2 regions of the Vibrio gangliei genome follow, and region 2 is predicted to be linked to the other one. Evidence: predicted binding sites of a transcription regulator. Region 2 holds the regulator's gene; the other holds the start of a gene.
What was found. Region 2 encodes PurR, which represses purine synthesis genes. Its sites were predicted from a motif close to TNANGNAAACGTTTNCNTNA; they were not measured.

Region 1 (5,696 bases), 270 kb from region 2:
CAATGAAGCCTCAACATTCTTATCTTATTTCGATTCTTCTGGTCTGAACTATGGTGGTTGGAGCAATGCCGATTATGATGAGTCGTTAAAGCAAGCCTCTGTAGCGAAAAGTGATAAAGAGCGTGAGGCACTTTATCAAAAAGCAGAACAAGTTTTTGCCCAAGAGATGCCGGCTATTCCCGTTTATTTCTATACTCGCGCTGTATTGAAGAATCCGCATGTAGGTGGTTACAGCACCGATAATGCATCGGATCGTCGTTACACACGCGATTTGTATCTAGCCAAATAATCACGAACTAAGTAACCACGAAGGATTCTACCTTTTCTGCTACGAAAAGAATCAGATTAGGTAGATTCTTCTTTTGGGTTGCGATGAGAGGTGAAACAAGTTTCTGTGTCTGAATAGTATTTAGTACCTCACTGGTGAATGTGGAGAACTTTTCAATTTTGAAAAGGACTAAATAATCAGATGGTTAAAAAAATCAATATGAGTTATTATAAATTTTATGAATAATTCCTGCAGACTTGCTTGCTGGATCTATGAAGTCACTGCATAAATTTTACTTTTAAGAAAAAAGTTTAATGTTTTATAAATGGCTTGATTGATGAAGTTTTTGTTTGTTTCAAAACCAAATTATTGGAATTAAATAGTATTTTATTTTGCTCTTTTCTCTGGTGCTGGCATATTCAAGACTGTCTACTCTCAGGGTGTAGGAGCGGATGATTAAAAAAATTTGGCGGAAATCATACGGTTGGCATACACTTTCGGTGTTACTTAATAGCTTTACGCTTGCTAACTATGTACTAATGCTATAAAAGCCACAACCACAGTGGTGTTAAATGAGGGATGTTTTATGGCGCTGACTAAGGCCGATTTGGCTGAAAACCTGTTTGAGAAACTTGGTTACAGTAAACGTGATGCCAAGGAAACCGTTGAAGTGTTTTTTGAAGAAATTCGTAAAGCCTTAGAAAACGGTGAACAGGTTAAATTGTCTGGTTTTGGTAACTTTGATCTTCGTGATAAAAGTGAAAGGCCTGGACGAAACCCTAAAACAGGTGAAGATATTCCAATTTCAGCTCGTCGAGTGGTAACATTTAGACCGGGCCAAAAACTGAAAGCACGCGTTGAAAATATTAAGATAGAAAAATAACGTTGTGTTGAAGTCACTGGAATAGAGAAAGAAGGCTGCCCTTTAAGGTGGCCTTTTTGTTTTTATGCTGTCGTCATTATGTTTATGCATCTATGGAGTAAAAATAAACCATGCAAGATCAGGAGTTTTGGCACAATAAATGGGCGGAAAATCAAATAGGCTTTCATCTTGATGATGTTAATCCTCTGCTCACTGCATTTTGGCTTCAATTAGGTCTGGCACGTCAAGATAATGTGTTAGTCCCTTTATGTGGTAAGTCAGAAGATCTTATCTGGTTAGCGCAAAAGCATGAAGAAGTCACTGGTGTTGAACTTAGCAACATTGCGGTACGCGCTTTTTTTGCTGAACATTTCTATACCCCAATGGTTACCCCACTCAATGGGCAGCATGAGTTGTATCAATTTGATGAACTGTCGATTTACGCGGGTGATTTCTTCACCGCGCCTTTAACTCAATATCAATGTATTTATGACCGCGCAGCATTAATAGCATTACCACCGGAATTGCGCGCTATCTACGCTGAACGGATTAAGTCTTTGCTTGCACCAGGCGGTAAAATTTTACTTATCAGCTTGGATTATCCACAATCCGAAATGCAAGGACCGCCATTTAGCGTGCCCAAATCTGAAATTGAAGTTTTGTTTGCGGGATTTAACATTACTCACTTACAACGTGACGAGGCTGATGAAACTCACCCACGTATTCAAAAAGGATTATCTCGCTTTGCTGAGGAAGTGTGGTTAATCGAATCGGATTGAGGATAGGGCCGAGGGGTTGTTTGAAGGCAGTCGCTAGCTGGTACTGCCTTCGAATTTCGAGTTGCTAGAAACTTACCTTCACTTTACTTGCCGCTTCAACTGCATCAGAAACCGCACTTGTTATATCTTCACGGCGGGTTAACGCCACACCTAAACGACGACGGCCATCAATATCAGGTTTACCAAACAAACGTACTTGAGTTTGTGACATCGCTAATGCTTCCTGTAGTCCTGAAAACTGGATGTTGTTTGATGTGCCTTGAGCTAGCACGACAGCCGATGCAGAAGGGCCATATTGAACAATTGAATTGATCGGTAGTCCAGTAAAAGCACGTACATGTAGAGCAAACTCAGAAAGCTCTTGTGAAATTAACGTCACCATGCCGGTATCATGTGGGCGAGGGGAAACTTCACTAAATATGACTTCATCACCTTTCACAAAGAGTTCTACGCCAAATAAACCATAGCCACCGAGAGCATTAACCACTTTTTCGGCCATTTGTTCAGCGGCTTTTAATGCAGTTTCAGTCATGGCTTGTGGCTGCCATGATTCACGGTAATCGCCATCTTCTTGACGGTGTCCAATCGGCGTACAGAAATGCACCCCATCAACAGCGCGAACGGTAAGAAGCGTGATTTCATAATCGAAATCAACAAACCCTTCAATGATCACTCGACCTGCGCCAGCGCGGCCACCTTCTTGCGCGTATTGCCAAGCACTTTGCATGTCTGCTGAGGTTTTAATCACACTTTGACCTTTGCCAGATGAGCTCATGATTGGTTTAACCACACATGGCATCCCGACAAATTCAATCGCTTGCTCAAATTCTTCAAAAGTATCGCAAAATCGATAAGGGGAAGTTTGGATGTTTAATTCTTCTGCAGCTAAACGGCGAATACCTTCACGATTCATGGTGAGTTTGGTGGCATTAGCAGTAGGGACTACATTTAAGCCTTTTTGCTCTAATTCAACCAGTTTGTCAGTTGCTATGGCTTCAATTTCAGGGACGACATAGTCTGGTTTTTCTTTAGCAATAATTGCTTCAATCGCATCACCATCGAGCATATCAACGGTATAGCTTCGGTGTGCAACTTGCATCGCTGGGGCATTTGCATAACGATCTAATGCGATGACTTCTAAGCCTAAGCGTTGACATTCAATGGCGACTTCTTTGCCTAATTCACCAGAGCCTAGAAGCATAATTTTTGTTGCAGAAGAAGCTGTTGCAGTACCAAACATTTGTGTATTCCTGTATAGAAAAGAGAAAGACATAAAATTTGTGTTGGATTTTACCTGCCAGGCAAACGTTTGCGCAAGCGTTGCGTCACATTTTATTTGTAAGCCCACTGATTGTTCAGTGGGCTTTTATTACCTGTCTTACTTGAAGTTGCAGCTTTGTTGGTTTAAGTGCGACTTATTGACTGAGTGAAAGGTACTCGAGCGTAATATCGGGATTGATGGCTTCTAATGTTGTTTGGGTTTCCGCTAAGTGGCTGATGCTTCCATTCGCATTTTCAGCTAATACCGCGGTAGTGATATGTTCTAGCTTTTCACCGGCGAGCAACAATAAATTAATCGCCACTTGTAGAGGAGGTAGGCTTGGGTTGAATGCGGCATTTTCTGCGTAAGCACCAGAATAAAGCCCACCAGACTGAGTTTGCAAAGCGACACCACTGTGGTTATGTGTATAAGGTGCATGGCTAAGGTTTAATGCTTCAATGGCATTGACAATAGTTGATGTTGCGTTATCAAAGCGGTAATTTTGACGAGTTGAATCCATTAGACGAGCTTCAATGTCTAAATCTTTAGGACCAAAGGATTCAGGTAATAAATCCGCTAAAGAATAAGAAGGGCGGTTAGGCAGTTGAATGGAAAGTTCGTCAACTTGATTCAGTTCATTCATAAATTGGCGGCAATGTCCGCATGGTGTGTGATTGATGGTGATGTTTTTAATGCCAGTTTCCCCTTTCATCCATGCGTGGCTGATCGCGGATTGTTCGGCGTGAACGGTTTGATTCAGTTGTACTCCTGGGATTTCAATATTTGCACCAAAATACACATTCCCAGAGTGTCCTTCAGCAATCGCACCCACATGAAAATGAGAAATCCCGCAATATGCTCGTGTTGCAGCAATAGGCAGTAGGGCTAATTTGAATTCAGTGTCTGTCATGTTTGAGGTGGCGAGTAATGTTTGGTATTGCTGTGCTGAAAAATGACCACTAAAACCGTCAGCTTGCATAAGAGACGTGATTTGAGAAACAACAGCTTGCGGTAGGTTTTTCAGTGATTCAGGGTGAATATGTTGAGTCATACGAGGAAATTCCTTTAAGGTTTATATCTCACTTTTATGAAATTATATTTATCCATTTCATTTTTAATGTGCTTTGAATCAAATTATGGGGTCAAGGTGACAAGATAGCTATCATCAATGTATAAAAGTACAAGCTGAGTCGAATTTGTTGTTATGAATTGATAAAAAAGGGCAACTGAATGCCCATTTTTTGTTATTGAGTCTGATGAAATGAATGTGTCACGTTTTTTTTATTTCATCAATTGGAATTAAAGAGGGCTCTGGACCTGCGGCTATCAGCCAATTATACCGCCAACCCAAAGACAAAAAGCGAAGAATAACGGGGCAAGTATGGAGGTAATGATGCCGCAGCTTACCAATGCTAAAGAGCTAAAAGCGGCATCTTCGGCATTTTTCTCAGCGCAACTCGCCGTACCTAAGGCGTGAGAGACGGTGCCCATGGTTAAGCCACGAGCAATCGGATGCGTCACACCCAACATTGAATAAATCGGATAGGCAAACACCGAGCCAAACACACCGACAATCAGCACTAAAATTGCGGCAATGGCGGGCTCTCCGCCCAAACTTTTACCGACTTCCATCGCAATTGGCGTGGTGACTGATTTACCCATTAAACTCGCCACTAACGTTGGGTCGGTATGCAGTGCCACGGCGATAAGCCCAGCGGTTAACATCGACATTGCACTGCCGACGCCACAAGCTAAAAAGATAATTTTCCAGTTTTGGCGAATTTGAGGTAGTTGTTCGTAGAGTGGATAAGCCAGAGCAACGACGGCGGGTTGTAATAAATAGGTCATCCAACTATTTTGTGCGTAGTACACTTCATAAGGTACATCCAGTGCGAGTAACAACGGAATGATGATGACAATACTGAGTAATAGGGGGTTGGCGAGCGGATGTTTCACCTTATTAGCAAACCAACGTACAGCAAAAAAAACGGCGAAGGTAAGGAGTAACCACATTAGGATTTCTCCTTATGCTTTGGCTTGTCGGTTAAGATTTTTTGTAAGCCTAAAGCCAGCAGGACCAGAACAATAGTCGTTGCGCCTATGCTACTAGCAAAAATGGACAGTGCGTTATCAAGCAATACAGGGAAGTGATCCATTAAGCCGACACTGATCGGTACGAACAAAATGATCATATACCGAATGATAAATTGTGCTCCAGGTTTAACCCATCGAACTTTCACTATGCCTGAAGCCAGTAAGGCGAACAAAATCAGCATGCCGAAAATACTGCCGGGGACCGATAACGAAAAAAAGTGTTGAATGGCATTGCCTGCCCATAAGCTCACCATAATCAGAGCAAAGGACAGCGCATAATTGAGCAACTTGCTGAACAACGGTAACTCCTCAAACTTCCTAACTGTATAAATCGATATTGGACCTAAGATATTAAAGACTGAACGTATTGATAAACTGATTTGAGAATATCCATTTTTGCGGCATCGCTTTCATGCTCGTGAACAAGGTTTT
Region 2 (5,696 bases):
GAATGATGAATTTTTGGGCTATTTAAAATGTTTGAACTGAAAAAAATAATCGGCGCATTGTTCATGCCGCTGCCAGCCATGTTAATCCTTGGCTTTCTCGGCTTGTTTTTGATCATGTTTACTTATAAACGAGGCTTGGGTTGTATTCTCACTTTTATCTCTTTAACAGGGATCTTTCTCTTTTCATTCCAACCTCTTTCTACTTCTTTATTGAAACCGACTGAGCGTGCTTACAAAGCCTTTTTACCGGTTGATGGCACCTTGGATTACGTCATGGTCTTAGGCAGTGGCCACACGGTGGATGATGACATACCACCGACTTCTGAACTTTCACGCAATGGTTTAATGCGCTTAGCCGAAGGCATTCGTGTATTACGACTGTACCCGGGTGCAAAATTGATTTTATCTGGTTACGGTGCGGGTAGTTCTGTCAGTAACGCACGTATGATGGCTAATGTTGCTGTATCACTTGGTGTGGCAAAATCGGACATCATCTTATTAGAAAATGCACAAGACACTTGGGATGAAGCCCATCAAGCCGCCGGTTTCGTGGGAAATAAACGCATGGTGTTAGTGACTTCTGCGAGCCACATGAAGCGTGCCATGAAAGAGTTTCGCAAAGCGGGTTTGGAACCCATCCCAGCCCCAACCAACTATCTTGCGTTTGATAACATTGAACAAGCATGGGACAAGTATTCACCTCAAGCTCAATACTTAGAACAAAGTGAGCGTTATTGGCATGAATTGTTGGGTCGTTGGTGGTCATCTTTACGTGATACACTTTCTAACACTCAAAACACGGCAAATAGCGCGCCGGCAGAATAAAGCAATTTACACGCAATAAGACTTACGTTATCGTTTGCGTCCTGCAAAGTTTGTTCATAAAAATGCCATATCTGATTGTCAGGCATGGCATTTAAGACTAAAATCTTATCAAAACTACGCATCTATATTATTAAGTCGCTGATTAATGGCGACTTTTATGTTTTTAGTATCCAATTAACTATCATCGTTCCGGCTGTATGGTCGGCATAAAGGAAATTCACTATGGCTACAATCAAAGATGTTGCACGTATTGCTGGAGTCTCCACAACGACCGTGTCACATGTCATCAATAAAACTCGTTTTGTTGCAGAGACAACTCAAGAGAAAGTTATGGCCGCAGTGAAAGAACTCAATTATGCCCCAAGCGCCGTGGCTCGTAGTTTGAAATGCAATACCACCAGCACCATTGGTATGTTAGTGACACAGTCAACTAACCCATTCTTTGCCGAAGTCGTTGATGGTGTTGAAAGCTACTGTTACCGCAAAGGTTATACCCTAATTTTGTGTAACACCGGTGGCCGCTCTGACAAACAACGTGATTATATCCGCATGTTGGCTGGCAAACGTGTCGATGGCCTATTGGTTATGTGTTCTGACCTAGATGAAGAATTGCGTGAAATGCTTGATGGTCACCCAGATATTCCTAAAGTTGTGATGGATTGGGGCCCAGAAACATCCAAAGCCGATAAAATCATCGATAACTCAGAAGAAGGTGGTTACATCGCAACACGCTATCTACTAGAACGAGGTCACACTGATATTGCTTGTTTAAGTGGGCATTTTGAAAAGGTGGCTTGCCAAGAGCGTATTGCAGGTTGTCGCCGTGCGTTAGAAGAAAAAGGCTTAACACTACGAGACGAGTGGTTACTAGAAGGGAACTTCGAGTGTGATACTGCCGTTATCGCTGCCGATAAAATCTTGGCAATGGATAAAAAACCAACTGCGGTATTCTGTTTTAACGACATCATGGCGCTAGGCTTAATGAGCCGTCTGCAAGAAAAAGGCATGCGTGTACCGGAAGATATTTCCGTGATCGGTTACGACAACATTGATATTTCTCCTTATTTCTCACCACCGTTGACGACGGTTCACCAACCTAAGCGTCGTTTAGGTAAGAACGCGGTTGAAATCTTATTAGAACGCATTAAAGATAAAAATCACGCTAAACAAACCTTCGAAATGTTCCCTGAAATGGTAGAACGTTCATCGGTGAAAACGCTTAAATAGTATTTCTAGTATTATCACTGCAAACATTTACAAGGCGTATCTATTCATTTAGATGCGCCTTATTTTTATTCGCTGGATTTTGATTAATTTATCCTGAGTTCAGATTAACTTAGCGATAACCTGAAATTTTTTCGCGTGATGTTATGTCTTATATTCCACTACGCTTAATTACATAAATTTTCATACCCAAGTTAGCGGAGCGAATAAAAGCTGCCAACAAAGCTAAAGCTTCAAATACGATGGATATTAAGGACAGATACAATGCGCTGGATTAGCCTTGGTTTACTTTCATTACTGCCTCTATTTGCTATGGCCTCTCAGGATAGCGACTGGCAAACCATTGAAAAACAAGCTCGTGGGCAAGATGTGTATTTTAATGCCTGGGGTGGTAGCCAAGAAATTAATGATTATCTACGTTGGGTAAGTAGAGAAGTGAAACGACAATATGGTGTAACTCTACACCATGTTAAAGTTTCCGATATTTCTGAAACCACCGCCCGCTTGCTGGCAGAAAAAACAGCCAATAAAAATCAGCAAGGCAGTGTCGATTTGGTTTGGATTAATGGTGAAAACTTCAAATCAATGAAAGACAACCAATTACTTTTTGGCCCGTTTGTATCGACATTACCTAATTGGCAAAAAGTAAATATGGCTTTACCTGTCACTGATGATTTTTCCGAACCAACCAACGGGCTCGAAGCGCCTTGGGGTGTAGGACAACTGGTTTATATTTATGACCGTGACAAGCTAGCCTCGCCTCCTCAATCAGCGCAAGATCTGCTCGAGTATGCTAAAGCGCACCCAGGCCGTATTAGCTACCCTAAGCCGCCACAATTTCATGGCACCAGTTTTTTAAAGTCATTATTGATTGAACTTAGCCAGCAAGATCCTGCATTACAGCAACCCGTTACCACAGAGGCTTTTGCTCAACTCACTCAACCATTATGGCGCTATTTAGATGCTTTGCAGCCTTTCTTGTGGCAACAAGGTCAACAGTTTCCAACTAGCCAAGCGGAAATGATTCAACTTTTGGATGATGACCAACTTGATTTGGCGATCACCTTCAATCCCAATGAAGTTTTCTCCGCGCAAGCCAGTGGCAAACTTGCTTCAAGCACCGCAAGCTACGCGTGGAAACAGGGGGCTTTATCGAACATTCATTTTCTTGCTATTCCATGGAATGCTAACTCCAAACAAGGCGCTTTAGTGGTGATCAATTTCTTACTCAGCCCTGAAGCGCAATCTCGTAAAGGCGACATCAATATTTGGGGGGATCCATCCGTTTTGCAGCCGCAATACTTAACTGGCAGCGCACAAAAGACCAAACTCTACCCGTCCTTGCCTGAGCCACATCCTAGCTGGCAAACCGCATTAGAACAGGCTTGGCTTGAACGTTATAGCCAATAAAATATTGATGGCGTTACGTCGAGGAGCAATTCAAAGGACCATGTCTATTAAAAAAAGGGATAGTGAAGCTAGGCCTATTAAAAGCAGGCATACTAAAATGAGTAACCGACTCAATAGCACTCTATTAAATCGACGAATATTGAATAAAAGCCAATCCAGTAAAGTCTCGCTGCGCTTGGGTTATGCTTTCGTTGTGTTGCTGTGTATCTTTCCCATCATTCCCGGCTTAATCGGTATGCTTAGCCCTGCCTTCGGCATTATTCCCCCCTTGGGCTTATTCGAGTTCTCACTGACTGGGTTCGAAAAAGTGGCGGATTGGCCCGCGGTAATGCATTCAATTTGTCTGAGTATGTTCTCTGCAATTACGAGTACTTTTTTAGCGACCATCATGGCGTTTTCAATACTGCAAGCCTATTGGAATCGTCCTGCTTGGCATAAAGTGGAAAAGTTATTATCGCCCTTATTAGCCTTGCCTCATGTCGCTTTTGCTGTGGGTTTCTTATTCTTATTTTCAGATACAGGTTGGTTCGCACGTGCATTAAACAGTGTTTTTTCTGCTTTTAGCACTTTTAACACTCAAGGTTGGTTGAACGTACAAGATAATCTTGGCCTTGGGCTGACTCTGGCACTTGCGATTAAAGAAACGCCGTTTTTGGTGTTAATGAGTTTACCCATTTTAAATAACTTACGAATTCAGCAAACCTTAGCGGTATCACAAAGCTTAGGTTATTCAGCTGCACAGACATGGTGGAAAGTGATCTTGCCACAATGGCTTCGACACATGCGCTTTCCATTTTTTGCCATTATGGCTTACTCAAGTTCAGTGGTGGATGTCAGCTTAATCATAGGACCAACGCATCCACCGACGTTTGCCGTATTGGTTTGGCAATGGTTTAACGAGCCTGATTTGTCTTTATTGCCTCGCGCTGCTGCCGGAGCGTTGTGTTTGTTTTTGCTCTGTAGCGCATTGATTGGTTTGGTGTATTTTATCGAACGTCTGTTACTTCATTATGCTCGCGGCTGGCTTACCTCTGGCAAAAAGAATGCTGACAGCGTTTACGGTAAATCGTCCTCTTCCATTTTCTCACCGCTGTCTATCAACTCGGCTATCCAGTCCACTATGACTTCAGCGGTTGCTCCTGTGCTCATGGCGGTGAGTTTATTATGTTTGCCTGCCCTGCTGGTTTGGACCTTCGCACAACGTTGGCAATTTCCGCAGCTACTCCCATCAGATTGGAGTTTGCGCTTTTGGATAAGCGAATGGCCATACATTCAACAAGCGATTCAAACTAGCCTATGCCTTGCCGTAGCCAGTACGATCATCGCGTTAATATTTGCCATTATTGCGCAAGAATATCGGCAACATTTTCGCCTACGTTTACCCATGTATGTGATTGCTCTGCCAATGCTCATTCCTCAGCTTTCTTTGCTGTTTGGCTTACAAGTCACAACGCTTTGGATAAACCAAGAATATTATTGGCTGTGGGTTATTTGGTCACATCTGTTTTTTGCTTTTCCATATATTTATTTGAGCTTAGATGGGCCCTGGCAAAGCTATCCAACCCGCTTATCACAAACTGCGGTCAGTTTAAGCGCATCGCCATTTAAAGCTTTTGTCATGATCAAATTACGCACACTGGCTAGCGCGTTGGCGTTTGCTTTTTCGATGGGAATGAGTGTCAGCTTAGCGCAATATTTACCGACTTTGATGTTAGGCTCTGGCCGCATTGTCACTTTAACCACCGAAGCCGTTGCGCTTTCCAGTGGCCATGATCGCCGTATCATTGCTTTGTATGCGTTATGGCAAGCGTTAGTACCCTTCATATTCTTTAGCTTGGCATTGGTCGCTAATCGTTTTTTAACCCAACCTAATGCTATGCAAAAACCGGCCAAATACCAAAATCGGGATGAAGATCTAAAGCGAAACAGAAACCGAGATCCATCTAAACATCCTGTTCCATTTAAACACTCAGTGCCAACCCAAAATAGGCAGGCGTAATCTTATGTGCTTATCGATTCAAAACCTCAGCATTACAAAGCAGCACAGCCCTTATGATCAATTATTAGGCGACTTTAATTTGGAAATTGAACCGGGTGAAATTGTCACCTTAATGGGACCAAGCGGTTGTGGTAAATCCACGTTACTTACTGTGATTGCCGGACACCTCAGTGCAGACTTTTCAGCAAATGGACAAATTACACTCGACGGTGAGGCCATCTTAGAACGCGCGCCCCAC

Region 1: purT (formate-dependent phosphoribosylglycinamide formyltransferase) is a predicted target of PurR. The motif match lies at 3,207-3,226, and genes of this name have one in related genera.

The regions. Positions count from the first base shown of each region.
Region 1 covers NZ_AP021869.1:1,193,786-1,199,481, forward strand. The annotation lists gene Vgang_RS05410 (peptide ABC transporter substrate-binding protein) at 1-289, shown strand, start outside; gene ihfA (integration host factor subunit alpha) at 855-1,151, shown strand; gene Vgang_RS05420 (thiopurine S-methyltransferase) at 1,262-1,909, shown strand; gene purT (formate-dependent phosphoribosylglycinamide formyltransferase) at 1,974-3,149, opposite strand; gene cdd (cytidine deaminase) at 3,325-4,221, opposite strand; gene Vgang_RS05435 (CidB/LrgB family autolysis modulator) at 4,497-5,183, opposite strand; gene Vgang_RS05440 (CidA/LrgA family protein) at 5,183-5,563, opposite strand; gene sbcB (exodeoxyribonuclease I) at 5,608-5,696, opposite strand, start outside.
Region 2 covers NZ_AP021869.1:1,467,573-1,473,268, forward strand. The annotation lists gene elyC (envelope biogenesis factor ElyC) at 28-825, shown strand; gene purR (HTH-type transcriptional repressor PurR) at 1,048-2,052, shown strand; gene Vgang_RS06690 (ABC transporter substrate-binding protein) at 2,314-3,459, shown strand; gene Vgang_RS06695 (ABC transporter permease) at 3,557-5,458, shown strand; gene Vgang_RS06700 (ATP-binding cassette domain-containing protein) at 5,463-5,696, shown strand, end outside.